One region of the Paenibacillus sp. GL_099_B genome, then DNA from elsewhere that is predicted to be linked to it. Evidence: riboswitches for the same ligand, from Rfam matches in the RefSeq annotation. Region 1 holds a riboswitch; each other region holds the start of a gene.
What was found. Region 1 has a riboswitch for cyclic di-AMP ahead of AC3ITG_RS19305 (3D domain-containing protein). Riboswitches for the same ligand answer to the same signal wherever they lie in the genome.

Region 1 (3,697 bases):
CTCCGCGTCTTCCAGATCTTCCTGCATATCTCGGATATATTGATCCGTCATCTTGATCGGATCTTCTGCCTTGTCAATAATAGAGTTAATGTTAGACATCGTTAAATCGCGCAATCGTTTGAAAATGGACATTATGGTATTCCTCCTAGTCGATAGTTCATCCTTGTATATAATCATACATACGTGGCAATGTTCTACTCGTTTCAATTTTAACAAAAAAAATCATAAAAAACGATTTTAGCCTGCTTAGCCTATATGGAACTATTGAATCAATCGACCCGTTTGGCACAGCTCTTCATCAAGCAGCTTCTCTGCAGTCTGCACAATCTCATCAATCTGCATCCGCGTAATTGCATCAAAGTGAATCCCCATTATTACGGTTACGGTTACCTTTAAATGAAGGGCAGCCTTACGTGCGAGCCTTTCACACAACTCTTGTTCTTTATGCCCTGGAATATGCACCGTAGCCCCACTCACTCGTTCAAGGTCTGGATAAAATGTTGCTACTGCTCCAATATGTGATCTTCCTCCAGTTACCATAAACACTTTGTCTTCCCCTGCCTCAATCACCTGTAAACGAACGGAGTTTAAGTCGTATGTACTCATCCTGCTCCACCTGTCCTTTTCTATATATATGGTGGAATTATGGCTCCGATTTAGCGAATCAGCAATGAAACATCTCACATCATGCATAAATACGGATGGCCCCGGGCATACCAAAGAGAACGCAATTTGGGAAAAGGAGGCACGAACATGCGTATACGCCTCATAATGTTATCCATCATGGTCATTCTTCTGGGAGGAAGTTATGCTCCTGCTCAGTTATGGGCTTCTTCAAGCCCGCAAGCCGAACCTGCTTCGAAGTCTGATTCTCCTGAAGAAGAACAGTTAACTCTGGGACAACTCAGACAGAAATATGCGGATACGTTCAAAACCAATGGCCCCTCAACAAAAAAGGTCGCTCTGACTTTTGATGACGTACCTGATCCAAGGTTCACACCGCAGGTACTGGATATTCTAAAAAAATACAAGGTGCGGGCTACGTTTTTCATTGTGGGAAATCGCGCTGAGAAACATCCGGATTTAGTGAAACGCATGGTGAAGGAAGGGCATATTGTGGGCAACCACAGCTACAATCACCCGGAGTTCAGTAAGTTATCCATGAATGCATTTCGCAAACAAATCTTACATACCGGGGATATTATTCGAAATCTGGCGGGTTACACTCCCAAAATGATTCGTCCACCCTATGGCGACATTAACGAGCAACAGCTGCAATGGGCAGCCAAACAACATTATAGCATTGTGAACTGGAACGTCGATTCTCTGGACTGGAAGGGCCTCTCCAAAGAGGAAGTCAAGCAAAACATCCTGTCCGCCGTCAAACCGGGTTCGATTGTTCTGCAGCATGCAGGAGGCGGTGTAGGATCAAAGCTGAGTGGTACCATTGAGGCGTTGCCTGAAGTTATCGAGGAATTGCGAAACCGCGGGTACGAGCTGGTGACTTTGGACGAAATGCTGGAACTGCCAAAGGGTAAATAGGTCAAGATCCCTTTAAGTCGGATATTCAAAAGGGTGTCCTTCAATCACATTATCGTGATTGGAGAACACCCTTTACTGTTTAATTTAGATTTAGTTGGAGTCACATATGATGATGTGAAGCTTGCTTTGATTTTATTTCAAAATGTAAAGTTCAACATCCTGAATACCAAATGTGCTCACGGATTGCTTGCTGCCAGGAATAAAGATATCGATCTTGTGACCTTTAATGGCACTGCCCACATCACGAGCCGTAGCGACAAATGCCTGTTTTGGCAGTCCTGGATGTGTATGACCTGTCACCAGTACCTTTGTACCCAATGGAATGATACTTGGGTCTACTGCAATGGTACCCAATTCAAGCGGATTACCGAAGTAATCCACAGCTCCCCAGCCTCCATTTTCGGAAGCGTCGGCGGAGTATGCTGTTGCTTTGACGTCGACAGCTTTGCTGTAATCAAACGTTTTCCCCCAGGCTTGAACAACCTTACTGTCCGCGTTAACGTCAAGACTTGCGGCAGTTACCGTTTTAGCTGCTGCAGCAGAAGCTGTGTTCGTTGTTTTACCAGGAATCGTAATTTTCAAACCGCCATAAATGTTGTAAGCTGAGATATCATTGTTAGCTTTAATAAGAGCGTTAAGTCCAACTCCATATTGTTTGGATAAGGTGTAGAAGGTATCCCCCTCTTTGGCCATATGAACTGAGTCAGCATGAGCCGGAACGGCCTGAATGAGCATTGCTGCTGTCAGCAAAGCTGTTGCTGTTTTGGCTATACGTTTCTTGTTAATCATGGTCTTCCTCCCTCATTATGCCTGCGAAGTTAGTTGTCGGATTCGGATGGAGGAAACCACCCTATAGGTTCAATTACATTAAAAATTTATGTAGCCCTAATTCACCCCAAGCCGTGTGCAAATGATTCTTCCCCAAGCACACCTTGCATCGTTACATCCCCCACACTCCCAACTCCGGAAGTTTCGGCAGGAACAAATATATCACAATTTTGTAACCAAGAGTCGTAGTAAATGTTACCATCTGGCTAATTCACTTCAACATTTATGCTGAATTCTAGCGACTTTTTCAAAAAAATGTCTGTTTGGGCTTATATCGTTGATGACAGAAACGTTACTTTTTATGTAAATCCGTGCGTATCCTTACATAACAAAACAATCCCTATTGACTAATCGTCGACAGGGATTGTTTAGGGGATGAAATTCTCATCCGCAGTATAGATTTTGTATTTTCATCTTGATCTTCATCCTTAATGACTTGGATGTATTAGAGCACTTTAGCGAGGAAGTCACGTGTACGTGCATGCTTAGGCTCACCAAACACTTCATTAGGCGTTCCTTCTTCTACAATAACCCCACCATCCATAAACAGGATGCGATCACCCACTTCGCGTGCGAAGCCCATCTCATGCGTTACAATAACCATAGTCATGCCACCCTCTGCAAGCCGCTTCATGACATCCAGTACTTCACCGACCATTTCAGGGTCCAGTGCAGAAGTAGGCTCGTCAAACAGCATGACATGCGGCTGCATCGCAAGAGCTCTTGCAATGGCTATCCGTTGTTTTTGTCCACCGGACAGCTGATTTGGAAAGGCGTCCTTTTTGTCAGACAGGCCAACCGTCTTGAGCAAGTCTGCGCAGATTTGTTCCGCTTCGTGTGCAGACTGTTTTTTCACTTTAATGGGAGCAATCGTAATGTTCTGCTGCACCGTTTTGTGCGGGAACAGATTGAAATGCTGGAATACCATCCCCATTTTTTCACGAGTTGCATTAATGTTATGTTTGGGGTCAGTGATCGAAACTCCCTCAAAGTCAATCTCACCGGAAGTAGGCTGCTCCAGTAAGTTCAGACAACGTAAAAAGGTACTTTTCCCCGATCCGGACGGACCGATGACCACGACAACCTCACCTTTGCCAATCGTTACGTTAATGCCCTTAAGCACTTCGTTCTTATCATAGGATTTATATAATTGTCTAACGTCTATCACTTGCACTCAACTTCCTTTCCAGTCTACCCAGCAGCTTGGACAAAATGAACGTCAGCACAAAGTAGATGGCTGCCGCAATCAAGAATGGATTCATCCCTTGATACGTAATGTTTTTGACCACACTTGCTTGGTACATAATGTCCACCATACCGATAACGG
Region 2 (3,697 bases), 2.9 Mb from region 1:
AGTGCCTCAGCCTGTCCTGCATCCATTGTAACTTGCGGCATCGTCGGTTTCGCTTCTTCTGCAACTTCCTCTTTCCCTGGAAGCGTAAACATTAGTACAATAGCTAAAGCGCACGCTGCAAAAAATACCCCGCTCATGATCCATTTGTGCATCCCTTATGTCCCCTCCAGAATGAAAGATCACCTAATTTGAAACTATCCATATCATTATACCGGAACCTGTAGTGACATCATAGCATTTTGTGGTAATTTTTTGAACTAATCACATACCGGGGACTTTTTAGGGTGATTTCAAGCCCTATTTATTCACGTGGACCTTCATAGACCATACAGTGAAAAGGTTTCAAACCGCTCGGTGTCTGTCGTTCGTATGTATCCTGCGTAACAAATCCGGCTTTGAGATAGACACGAATGGCCCGGTCATTCCAGGTCAGAACTTCCAGATCAATTTCGTTTGCAGGATTCCGGCGAATTGCTTCCTGTACAATGGCTGAGACAAAAGCTGTCCCTTGACCATGACCACATCGATCGGGGTGCATGCCGAGTCCAATGCGGGTGACGCTTTCAAGTGGGAAGTATTGAGCAAAACCGCAAATCTGATGATCCTCTCCCAGCACCACTGCATATTGTTCCTTCCGTAGCTGGGGATCTCCGAATTCCACTTCAAGTGCTTTCATCTGCTCCCAGGGCAGCCAGCTATAAATATTATAAGGCGGGTCATACTGCCAATCGCAGATTAGTTCCGCATGTCCTTCTTGCATGGGCACAACGTGAAACGTCACAGGGGCTTCATCCATACAACTGCACGCTCCTCTCATTGTGAACAAGCTATAATGTTCTGATCCGTCCATATACATATGTCATTCCATATCTAAGCTTGTTTTCACTCTACAAAAGAGGCGTTCATTTGGCAAGTCCTCGTTTTAGAAAAAAAGTGAAACAAAAGTTCCGGTAATTTCGTTTATATTATAGTGGGATGGGTAAAAACATTATAAGAGCACGGACGAAGCAACGAAAAATAGCTCTAAATAAGTTGAAGTTAGGTTTGACAGCTATCCCTAGTACGTTAAAGGAAACGAAGCACAAAAAAACCGCCGGATACATTCCTGCGGAGAATGTGCCAGACGGTTCTATTATGCTTCGTTACAGTAGTGTTATTGTTACAGCATGACGTTGCTCAGCTTGTCCCTAGTCGATGGCCAATGTCTCATATGCGTCCGTGCTCATAATCCGTTTAGCGCCAACATAGCGGTTAGCCCAGTAGCTTTCACTTAATGCGCTGATTGTAACTCCTTTAGAAGAAGAGGAGTGTGCAAACTTCCCATCCCCTACAAAGATCCCTACGTGCGAGACCCCTTTGCCCGTTGTATTGAAGAATACCAAGTCACCTGGTCTCATTTCCATGCGAGATACCGAATCGCCCATGTCGAATTGCGAACTCGATTGGCGAGCCAGATCAATACCCAGCTTGTCGAATACATAACTTGTGAATCCAGAGCAGTCAAAGCCGTTAAGCGTTGTTCCTCCGCTTTTGTATGTAGTTCCCATTGCTGAATCAATGACTTGGTCCATTTTTGAATCTGCGAATGCGCTGCCTGCTCCAAGCGATAATGCGAATGTGAGGCTGAGTACAGCCGCAGTTAATTTCTTCTTAAACAAGAGATATACCCCTTCCAATGCCTGCGAGGTTAGCTTAAGGATTCGGTTGAAGGTCCCCTATGATCCCTCTGTTGCAAGATCAATTCACCCATAACTGGTTCCCCCGCTTCCCAGGTGCTAGGAATTTGGCTATGCTAGTTATGCACCTGCGAAATCAAGTAATGACGATTAAATTTTAAGTAGTTACAAATATGAAGGTAAAGATTACAAAGTTGTTACTAAAAACTCACTGCGATTATTGTAACAGAGGTATATCACTTTGGCAACGTTTAACAACAAAATTAACAAAAAAAACCTCGACCTTTGACGGGGAAAGGTCGAGGTTTGCTTGTTTAATGGCATTTGATGAATACAACTTTACATAGAGATGGTAACCATTTTTAACCGTTCAATTTAATCCTTGACCGAGTTGGACTGCCATAACCGGAAATGGGCGCATATCTTCCATAAGCTCAGCAAGCACCGGGCAAGTGGATACGTCTGTTGTAGTATAAGACCAGTTAAGCCCGTTAGTAACCATGAAGCTGAAGTAAAGGCACCAAAGACCAGGAGATGAAGGCCACCCAGCAGGACGGCAATGCCAATTAGAGTGATGACCTGGCGTAGTGCAATCCATAGAGCTTGAAACGTACCACGTGCTCCGCCTTCCCCATCAGGAGCTGAGATACCAAACTGCATGTAGAGCAGGACATGATGGATAACCCAACCGTACACAATCCAACCAGCAACATAGGGAATACCAGGCAAGAGCAGATGGAGGGAATGAAAACCTTCCATAAAGATGGAATAGAGCTTTGGTGCGAGCCAATAAGCCGGTAGCAGCAGCAATAGGGTACGAATGGTGTGGAGCAATAACATCGGTTTCCACAAATTTTTGATGCCGCGGATGAATGGAATGCGTTCTTCCGAATGGTTAAAATGCTGGAGCGAGTAGAGCAGCCCTGCCTGAATGAGAGGGCTGATCAGCATCCGCAGCAGTAGCATAGCCCCTAGAATCCATAGATAGCGATGGACCTCCGGATTCGTTGTCAGGCTGAGTTGGCTCTCCATTTTAAATAAAATCGTACTGAGTTCCCCTGCATCAGGGTCAGGATAACGCAGGAGCAGCGGAACCACAGCAGACTGTACCATTCGATAAAGAAAGTATCCCCATACTAATTGATACAGAAATAAGAGTGCCGCAATGAACATATGTTGACGGACGAGAAACCAGCCTTCACGTATTTTCGCTTTCACTGTATCCACCTCACCATGACAGACTTCCGAATATGGCTTCTATAAGTTTGGTTGCGCTCATGCTCCAGCGGGATTTGGTTGGCTCATCCAGTCCAGCTTTCAGAAAATTGTTCATATGATGGTTCTCCAGCACAATCGTGTATAGCGGATCAGTCATAGCCCAGGAAACAGGAGAAGTATAGGTCAGTTTGTAGGTAATGCGCTCCTCGCTGCCATCCCATTCTTTCGTCATGGTTTTCCCATCTTCGAACATAATTCGAACAGGCACCTTCTTATATTCACTGCCTTTTTTCTGGACTGTAATGGACGACTCGTACAACGTTTGACCGTCTTTCAGGATAGGATTGATTGCGATCTTCTCCACCGCAAAGTCAGCCATGCCGTCTCCGTATACATATTGATTAAAATAATCGGTCCAGGATGTACGGGTTACTTGCTCCACTACCTTTTGAAAATCAGACGAGGTTGGGTGTTTGAAGCGGTATTTCTTTACATAGGTCGAGAGAACACGTTCCATCGTTTTGGCACCAACCTGTTGTTCTATCCCGAGTAATACAAGCTTGCCTCGTGTGTATACGTTCGCTGCATATTGATTCTGAGAATCAAACTTCCAGGAGTCCTGTGTCAGTGAAGCTGGAGAAGTAATAAGACCTGATTGTACAGGCAGATTCGGGATAAGTCCGTATTCCTGTTCCATCACTTTATCTTCCGCATAGGAGGTGAATCCTTCGTCCAACCAAGCCTCTTCAAATTCATTACTCGCGACCATGCCGTAAAAATACTGATGCCCAATCTCGTGCACA
Region 3 (3,697 bases), 2.0 Mb from region 1:
TCCATGGGCTTGCAGCTTCTCGCGCATGGCGTCCGATTGCTTCTTAATACTCTCGGCCGATGTCCAGTTACCCGCCCCGTCATATACCTGCATGCTGTAACTGCTCCAACCCATATACGGCTTTTGGGCCAGACTCTTATCTGCTGCTTGTGCCACATTACCTGTCGTTCCGATTATCCCGAACTGCACTGCCGCAATCATGATTACCATGAAACACATTGCCATCCTTTTTCCGATTCGTTTCAAATTATCCCTACCCCCTCTGAATTTGGTCGTTCAAACCCTTGTTGATAGCGCTTCCATACGAGAAGAGAATAGTGGATGAAAGATTTCCAGGATAGGTACAATTCGGTATTTTACGTACAATTAACCTGAAATATAAGGGCAAACCGTCGCAGAACGAACACATTTCCATTACTGGATAAATAAACAAAGTTTTTTTCTCTGCTCAAGTTGAAGGAATGAGTTGAAAAGAATTAGGATGAGCAAATATCAAAATCCGTAAACAAATAAAAAAGGTTCCTAAAGTGGCAACAATGCCATTCTAGGAACCTTTTTCGTATTACATATGATGCGGTCGAGAGGACTCGAACCTCCACGGGGGTTAGCCCACACGGACCTGAACCGTGCGCGTCTGCCAATTCCGCCACGACCGCGTATGTCGTATCTCCGAGAAATTATATCGCGGCGACAAGAAATAATATATCATGTGCAGGTAATTAGTGTCAACAAAAAAATAATTCCCCTTCAATGATAAAGCCTTTTAAAAATTATATCTTGGAAGGCCAGTTGCCGTACCAGGCATACCCGCCTCTTCTTTCCTTATCGATATCGCTGAGTTTATATTTCACAACCCCATCACGTCCTACGAAGATCGGTTTATCCGTTCCAATTTCGTAAAAACGTGCCCAAATTGGCGCTGCACCTGAATCAGCTACGAGTTTGCTACTTCATAAATCCTTGTTCCTGCAGGTTTAAGGGAGCTGGAATCATGCAGCTGTCCCCATGCAGTCAGTTTACCATTCGCTACAACCTGTGTATTAAGAGCATCTACGCCTTTGGCAACTGATTTTTTACTGCGATCCGCAAGAGAGCTGTCGATGAATGAGAAATCACCTTTACGTGCACCTACTTCATCCAACATGTACATGACATTATCATGGCATCATCGTAAGTTGATTCCTTTGATGGCAGCAGCCGAATACCGCGGATCATTCGTCTTTTTAAATTCCTTGGCTAATCTTCTAATTTCTGAGTATGTAGCTTTGTTATCAATCGTAGATTTGGCCCACTCACCACTTGTTTCTTTGTACTCCTTCTTCCATCCCCCGTCAGGACGTTGATTAGGCAAAATATCTGAGATACTTGCTGTCGTTCCAGATACTTAACCTAAAGCTATCGTCTAATTGTATATGAGAAAACCAATAAATTGTCCAATTTTTCTCCATTTGAAACAGTAGTTACTTTTTTGTCATCTATTAAAAATCAACATTCGAGTTATTTCTACATAAATAGCGATAATTCCGTTAACATTGAGATGATAAGAAGTGTTCAAGATCGGTTTGACATTTTCGCATTTATGCAATATAGTTTCAAAAGGTTACAAAAACTTAATTATTCATTTGCCGAGTTTCATGTTTGAAAACGGGGGAACCATTTTGGGTGAATTATTCTTATACATAGGAAATATAGGGAACCTTCTACCGAACCCTTAGCTAACTCCGTAGGCATCGAAGGGAGAACAAAAATTTTGAAAAAGCTTATCATCTCCATTTTTGGAGCAGCAGTTCTATTTACATCCGGTGCAGCAAGCACAGAGGCAAGCAGTATTAACACCGTCGTTAACAACATGACTGGCATACCTTACAAATGGGGCGGCACAACAATGGCCGGATTTGATTGCTCTGGATTTATGAGATATATTTTCAACAAATATAGCATTGAATTACCACGCACTTCCCAGCAACAAGCTAAGGCCGGAACTCCGGTATCCAAAGCTAATCTGCGTACTGGTGACATGGTATTCTTTAATACGATGGGCAATGGCATTTCACATACAGGTGTATATATCGGGGGCGGACAGTTCGCTCATGCTTCAAGCAGCAAGGGTGTCAGCATCACACAATTATCCAATCCTTACTTCAACGATCGTTACGTAACAGCACGCCGGGTAACAGGACAGTTTATGTATAACAAAATGCTGGGCAAAATATAAGTTAAACACGAAAAGGCTTCGGTTATAACCGGAGCCTTTTCTTTGTCTACATTGATTTTCTACAGACGTAAAGTCGCAATCAGTCTGCAATTAAAACTTTTAATGTAATGCCTTCTGTACTCTCATTGCACCCTGAGACAGCGCATGACCTCCGCCTACTGCTCCAGCCACAGCAACCGTCTCCATAATCTCCTGATCGGTCGCTCCTTTGGCACGTGCCTCTTCCACATGGTAAAACGTACATACCTCATTGTTTGCAAACAAACCAATGCCCAGCGCAATCAGCTGTTTGGTCTTGGCATCAATCGCCCCTGCCTGAAAACATTCTCCAGTGAACTCATGATAAGACTTCACCACAGCTGGCAGCACGTCGCTTAATTCACCAATCTGATCTTTATAGGCATGAACCTTATCATTCATCAATGTCACGGTTACCGCACATCCTCTCGGCTGATATGTTACAAGCTCTCACTGTACCTATCTTCTCTCCCGAGAGGTGTAATTATGCCAAAACATCCATGGTAAATCCTATTCTTCGAGCAGGCTCTCGCGTGGTTCGCTGAACAATTGATATCGGTAATTCCGATCAAGCTTGACCACACGACGATTCTGACGGCGAATGAGTACCTGCTCCCCGTCCCAAGCCACTACAATACCTGTCACATCATTGGACTGAATCTCGTCCCGTACTACCCTTACTTTTTCACCTGATAAACGCAGTGCATCCAATTGTGCATCACTGATCATATTTCCGACGCCTACTTTCCCAAAAAAATTATTTACAAAAAGAGACCTAAATGATAAGTCATTTAGGTCTCACGTGACTGTATTGGACTGTCATGTCATTCGAAAGTATGTCCCGACTGAAAGTTACCGCTGCGCGTGCTCTTTGCTGTCGTTCTTCTCAAACCAAAAATCAAGCACTTTGGCGGACATCACACGTTCTTCAAGGTACTCCACTTGATGCGGTGTAAATTGTTCTTTCCAAGAGAAGGACAACTCTTCGCACAAGCCTACAATCGTCAGCAATTCTGACCAGGCAACGTAGCGTTTGTACCAGAAAAATTGAGGATGTTCAATCATATAGGGATAAAGGTCATCGAATTCCGTATGTTTACAATCCAGGGCACGCTCAAAATGTACTTTCGATTCCGCCAGCTTATCAATAAAAAATTGTTCTGTTGCCGGTTGGTTACCCATGGTGTTGCCTCCTCTCCCTAACATAACCCCATTATAAATGAAATCAGCGGTCATGCAAAGGCATTGTTATAAAAATAGGCACTTTTTCCTTTAAAAAGTCACATTTCGTTATCGTCAAATTGCACGGTGCCATCGTTCAATGAACGAATGCGCACCAACGCTTCAACCGGAATGCCCTGCTCACGAATGGTACGCGCTCCGGCCTGAAAACATTTTTCGACCACGACACCGAATCCAACCAGTTCCGCACCCGAACGTTCGATAATTTTGATGACACCACGA
Region 4 (3,697 bases), 2.8 Mb from region 1:
GTGCAATTGACAGCGCATGAATGATTCGAGATCTTCAGCACTACGAATGGTACCTTCAGCGATATGGGCATCCATACCGAAGGAATGGGTGAACCCTCCGACCTGGATAGAGGAATCAAGCAGTTTGACATAATCGAGCAGCTTATTCCCACGGTTCACAATCTTTCGCCTCCTACGTTCGTTAAATGTAATATTAAATAACATTTATACTCCATTTTGATTCGCTTTATGTTTGTAAATCCGAATTATATGATATATATATTCACATAAATATCCGCTTTTTGTCAATAGTTTCTTGGTTTTTTAAATATTAAATCTATTCAATGTTATTTTATATAACTTAATGAGTTATGTTGAGCTAAGAGGATGTGAAGGATGGAAATACTAATAAAGTAGAGTGATCAGCCTAATCGGGTATACAAACGAGATCAAATTTAATCATATGCACTTCGTAGGAGAAAATGACGAGATTATACGATTTATGGAAGAGAAAAGCGCAGTTAAAATGATATTAAGAAAAATGCTTTACTTTTAAACATGAACCGGGTATAATCAATTCTGTTGCCGATTATTTATGACATGCGGTCGTGGTGGAATGGCAGACACGCTATCTTGAGGGGGTAGTGGGTGTATACCCGTGGAGGTTCGAGTCCTCTCGACCGCATCATAAGAACGATTAAGAAGAAGCTTCCCGTATGGGGAGCTTCTTTTTTTATGCTTTTTTACAATAAAGATGGGTCCAGACAAAAAAAGGTCACCCGTTTCCCCTGAATACATGTTCATTCTGTCTACCGGGGTCGGATGGCCTTCACTTGTTATTTAAGCAATTCTTTGATGTCCGCTTCAATTTTATCAGGTGTTGTTTTGGGAGCATACCGTTTCAGAACACGTCCGTTCTGATCCACAAGGAATTTGGTGAAGTTCCATTTGATGGCTTTGGAGCCGAGTACGCCTGGCGCTTCTTTGGTAAGGTGCTGGAATAGAGGATGAGCGCTTGAACCATTCACATCGATCTTCTCAAACATCGGGAAGCTAACACCATAGTTCATCTGACAGAACTCGGCAATATCATCAGAAGAGCCTTTTTCCTGTGCAAACTGGTTGCTTGGAAAACCAAGAACTTCAAATGGGGAGTCTTTAAACTTGTCCTGAAGTTCTTGCAGACCTTTGAATTGAGGTGTGAGGCCGCATTGGCTTGCTGTATTCACGATAAGCAGTACTTTGTCACTATAGTTGGACATTTCAACTTCCTGACCGCGAAGGGTGTTTACTTTGTAGTCGTAGACTGACATGAAAATCTCCTCCATTTCATATTCTTCTATCTTCTATTATATTGATTGCAATTAAATATTGCAAAATTAATATTGATTTTTTAACTCAATTTGAAGCTGTCGTGTATGATCTGTGACTGATTTGCTACCTGAATTTCGCTAAAGAGAGAATTAGAGAGCTTTGAAGAGATGGGTAGAGAATGGATGTGTTGTAAGCGCTATTATTGATGTGAAATGGCAAAAATCCGTCGATTCGGTGATCTGCGCAGACTTTACACCAATATGGCACGGGTGTATGATTCATATCGTAATTCCAATTCTAATTAAATTTTACATGAAAAACGAAACAAACGATAATATCGCTCTGATTAATGATTATAAAGGAACGATGTTTTAATCGCTGAGTTTCCATTCATTCATGGGTGGGAAACGGGGGAACCAACAGGATGAACTGTCCAGGACAGTAGGCATCCATGGGGTGAATTTTCCGGTGACAGCCGGAAATAGGGCGACTCTCGCGCCCGAATCCGTCAGCTAACCTCGTAAGCGTTAAAGGGAGAGGCAACAAGCCGTACGCTGGTTCATAGTGTCTTTTTGCTATGGATTATTGAAGAAGCGTCCGGGAGGCCTTGGTCCCCCACGCTTCTTTTTTGTTGTCTTTTCACGCCAAGGGAGGAACGAATGATGGATAAAGAGATGATCTTAGTGACTGCTCCAAATGAAGCAGGACGTAAATTTATCAAATTGCTGATGTACAAAAAAATGCCGTTTGCCGTTCTGACCAACAGTGCAGGGGAAGAGCGCAGGCTCCGGAGAATCGGTGTGGAGCATGTCATTCGCATGAACACGGCTGCAGCTCAGAAATGGTTTTTGCCGCAAGACAGTGTCGGCAATGTTTTTATTTTTGAAAATAGCCTAAACCTGACCTGTCGATATTTGCAGATCTGCCGCTCTTGGACATCCAAGTCCCTGTGTGTCATTACGGAACAAAGCCATCCCAAAGGGATCTATCGGGGAATGGGAGCAGACCGTATTGTATATTCCTTGAATGGGGAAGTTGGGTTTCTGCTTAATGGCTAGTGGCTAGTACTATTCCTGTGATTGATCCAGTGTCAGCTGCCTGTTATAATTGAAATCATAAATAAACGGAATCTTGAGGAGACTCATGCATGATGGTGGGTCTTCTTTTTTATGGTTTGGGAAATGGGGATATGAATTTCCTGTGGCTAACGAGGAGGAATAGGCGTGCCGGATGTACGTGGAATACAATGGTTGTTCTTTGATGTGGGGGATACGCTCGTGGACGAATGGGAGCCGGTAGATGATATTATCGGTCAGTTCGTTCGTGAAGCTTGTGCGCTTGGTTATCAGGTGGAGATGCAGACGGTACGAGATATATTTGCCGCCTCCTACCGAAATTACGAGCAATGGCCGATGAAATTGGCTATTCGTACCCTTATTAGCGATGAGGGGCACCGGGAACAGATACAGGAGAAGCTGAAGTTTCGCAAAGAGCTTGAGCACCCCTTCGCGTCAGCTGACACTGTTCTCCAGACGTTGTCGCAGCATTATAAGATTGGTATCATTGCCAATCAGAGCCCGGGGACGGAAAATCGGCTGGATAGCTACGGCTTGCGCAAGTATGTGGATGTGCTGGCCTGTTCGGCTGAAGAAGGAGTGTCCAAGCCTGATCCTGAATTGTATGCTGTAGCGTTGAAACAGGCGGGATGTAAACCTGAGGAAGCGGTCATGATCGGCGACAGGATTGATAATGATATTATTCCGGCTAAGAAGCTGGGTATGCACACGATCCGGATTTTGCAGGGTTATGGCAGGTTCCAGCCGGAGCTTGCGGATGCAGAGCGTCCAGATTGGACTATTGAATCACTGGAGGAGCTTCTTCCATTGTTAATGGTAACTCAAAATTCAGACAACTAAATAAGAGCAGTATTTAAGAACTAATCGGTATGGATTAGACTGCTGCTCAAACATATAAAAGGCTGATCGTCTCAAGGGATACGTTACTTGAGTTGATCAGCCTTTTTGAGTTAGACAAAATACCGCGTAGTTCCATTTAACCTAGAACAACAGAATGGTCTGGATAATCAGATACACATTCAGGACAACGATAACTCCGGCAATGATCCAGGAGATGATTTTGAGCCACAGCTTGTTGGCAAAAGCTCCCATGCTTTTTTTGTCACTCGTAAACATTACCAGTGGAATGACGGCAAAGGGCAGCTGCAGCGACAGCACAACCTGGCTCAGAATCAGCAGTTCTTCTGTTCCGTGCTCTCCGGCAATAGCTGTTACGATAACGGCCGGGATGATTGCAATCAGACGTGTAACCAGTCGACGAAGCCACGCCGGAATACGAATGTTCAGGAAGCCTTCCATTACAATCTGTCCGGACAACGTGCCGGTGA

Region 2: linked by a shared signal. The riboswitch ahead of AC3ITG_RS00535 (C40 family peptidase) and the one ahead of AC3ITG_RS19305 (3D domain-containing protein) in region 1 are both predicted to bind cyclic di-AMP.
Region 3: linked by a shared signal. The riboswitch ahead of AC3ITG_RS10730 (C40 family peptidase) and the one ahead of AC3ITG_RS19305 (3D domain-containing protein) in region 1 are both predicted to bind cyclic di-AMP.
Region 4: linked by a shared signal. The riboswitch ahead of AC3ITG_RS06875 (HAD family hydrolase) and the one ahead of AC3ITG_RS19305 (3D domain-containing protein) in region 1 are both predicted to bind cyclic di-AMP.

Annotation. Positions count from the first base shown of each region.
Region 1 covers NZ_CM174430.1:4,268,950-4,272,646, forward strand. Annotated here, with positions in the region: gene AC3ITG_RS19290 (PspA/IM30 family protein) at 1-132, opposite strand, end outside; gene lpdD (prenylated flavin chaperone LpdD) at 262-606, opposite strand; gene AC3ITG_RS19300 (polysaccharide deacetylase family protein) at 754-1,542, shown strand; gene AC3ITG_RS19305 (3D domain-containing protein) at 1,675-2,331, opposite strand; cyclic di-AMP (ydaO/yuaA leader) riboswitch at 2,334-2,530, opposite strand; gene AC3ITG_RS19310 (amino acid ABC transporter ATP-binding protein) at 2,816-3,538, opposite strand; gene AC3ITG_RS19315 (ABC transporter substrate-binding protein/permease) at 3,525-3,697, opposite strand, start outside.
Region 2 covers NZ_CM174430.1:110,127-113,823, forward strand. Annotated here, with positions in the region: gene AC3ITG_RS00525 (c-type cytochrome) at 1-152, opposite strand, end outside; gene AC3ITG_RS00530 (GNAT family N-acetyltransferase) at 302-796, opposite strand; gene AC3ITG_RS00535 (C40 family peptidase) at 1,188-1,658, opposite strand; cyclic di-AMP (ydaO/yuaA leader) riboswitch at 1,662-1,799, opposite strand; gene AC3ITG_RS00540 (hypothetical protein) at 2,052-2,894, opposite strand; gene AC3ITG_RS00545 (M1 family metallopeptidase) at 2,905-3,697, opposite strand, start outside.
Region 3 covers NZ_CM174430.1:2,267,706-2,271,402, reverse strand. Annotated here, with positions in the region: gene AC3ITG_RS10750 (X2-like carbohydrate binding domain-containing protein) at 1-246, opposite strand, end outside; tRNA gene AC3ITG_RS10745 (tRNA-Leu) at 573-656, opposite strand; gene AC3ITG_RS10740 (pectate lyase) at 771-893, opposite strand; partial or broken gene AC3ITG_RS10735 (pectate lyase) at 935-1,351, opposite strand; cyclic di-AMP (ydaO/yuaA leader) riboswitch at 1,614-1,745, shown strand; gene AC3ITG_RS10730 (C40 family peptidase) at 1,751-2,215, shown strand; gene AC3ITG_RS10725 (carboxymuconolactone decarboxylase family protein) at 2,315-2,644, opposite strand; gene AC3ITG_RS10720 (hypothetical protein) at 2,744-2,962, opposite strand; gene AC3ITG_RS10715 (hypothetical protein) at 3,086-3,415, opposite strand; gene AC3ITG_RS10710 (xanthine phosphoribosyltransferase) at 3,514-3,697, opposite strand, start outside.
Region 4 covers NZ_CM174430.1:1,518,128-1,521,824, forward strand. Annotated here, with positions in the region: gene AC3ITG_RS06855 (urease accessory protein UreF) at 1-159, opposite strand, end outside; tRNA gene AC3ITG_RS06860 (tRNA-Leu) at 582-664, shown strand; gene AC3ITG_RS06865 (hypothetical protein) at 802-900, shown strand; partial or broken gene AC3ITG_RS06870 (glutathione peroxidase) at 981-1,307, opposite strand; cyclic di-AMP (ydaO/yuaA leader) riboswitch at 1,660-1,835, shown strand; gene AC3ITG_RS06875 (HAD family hydrolase) at 1,953-2,351, shown strand; gene AC3ITG_RS06880 (HAD family hydrolase) at 2,517-3,209, shown strand; gene AC3ITG_RS06885 (Nramp family divalent metal transporter) at 3,351-3,697, opposite strand, start outside.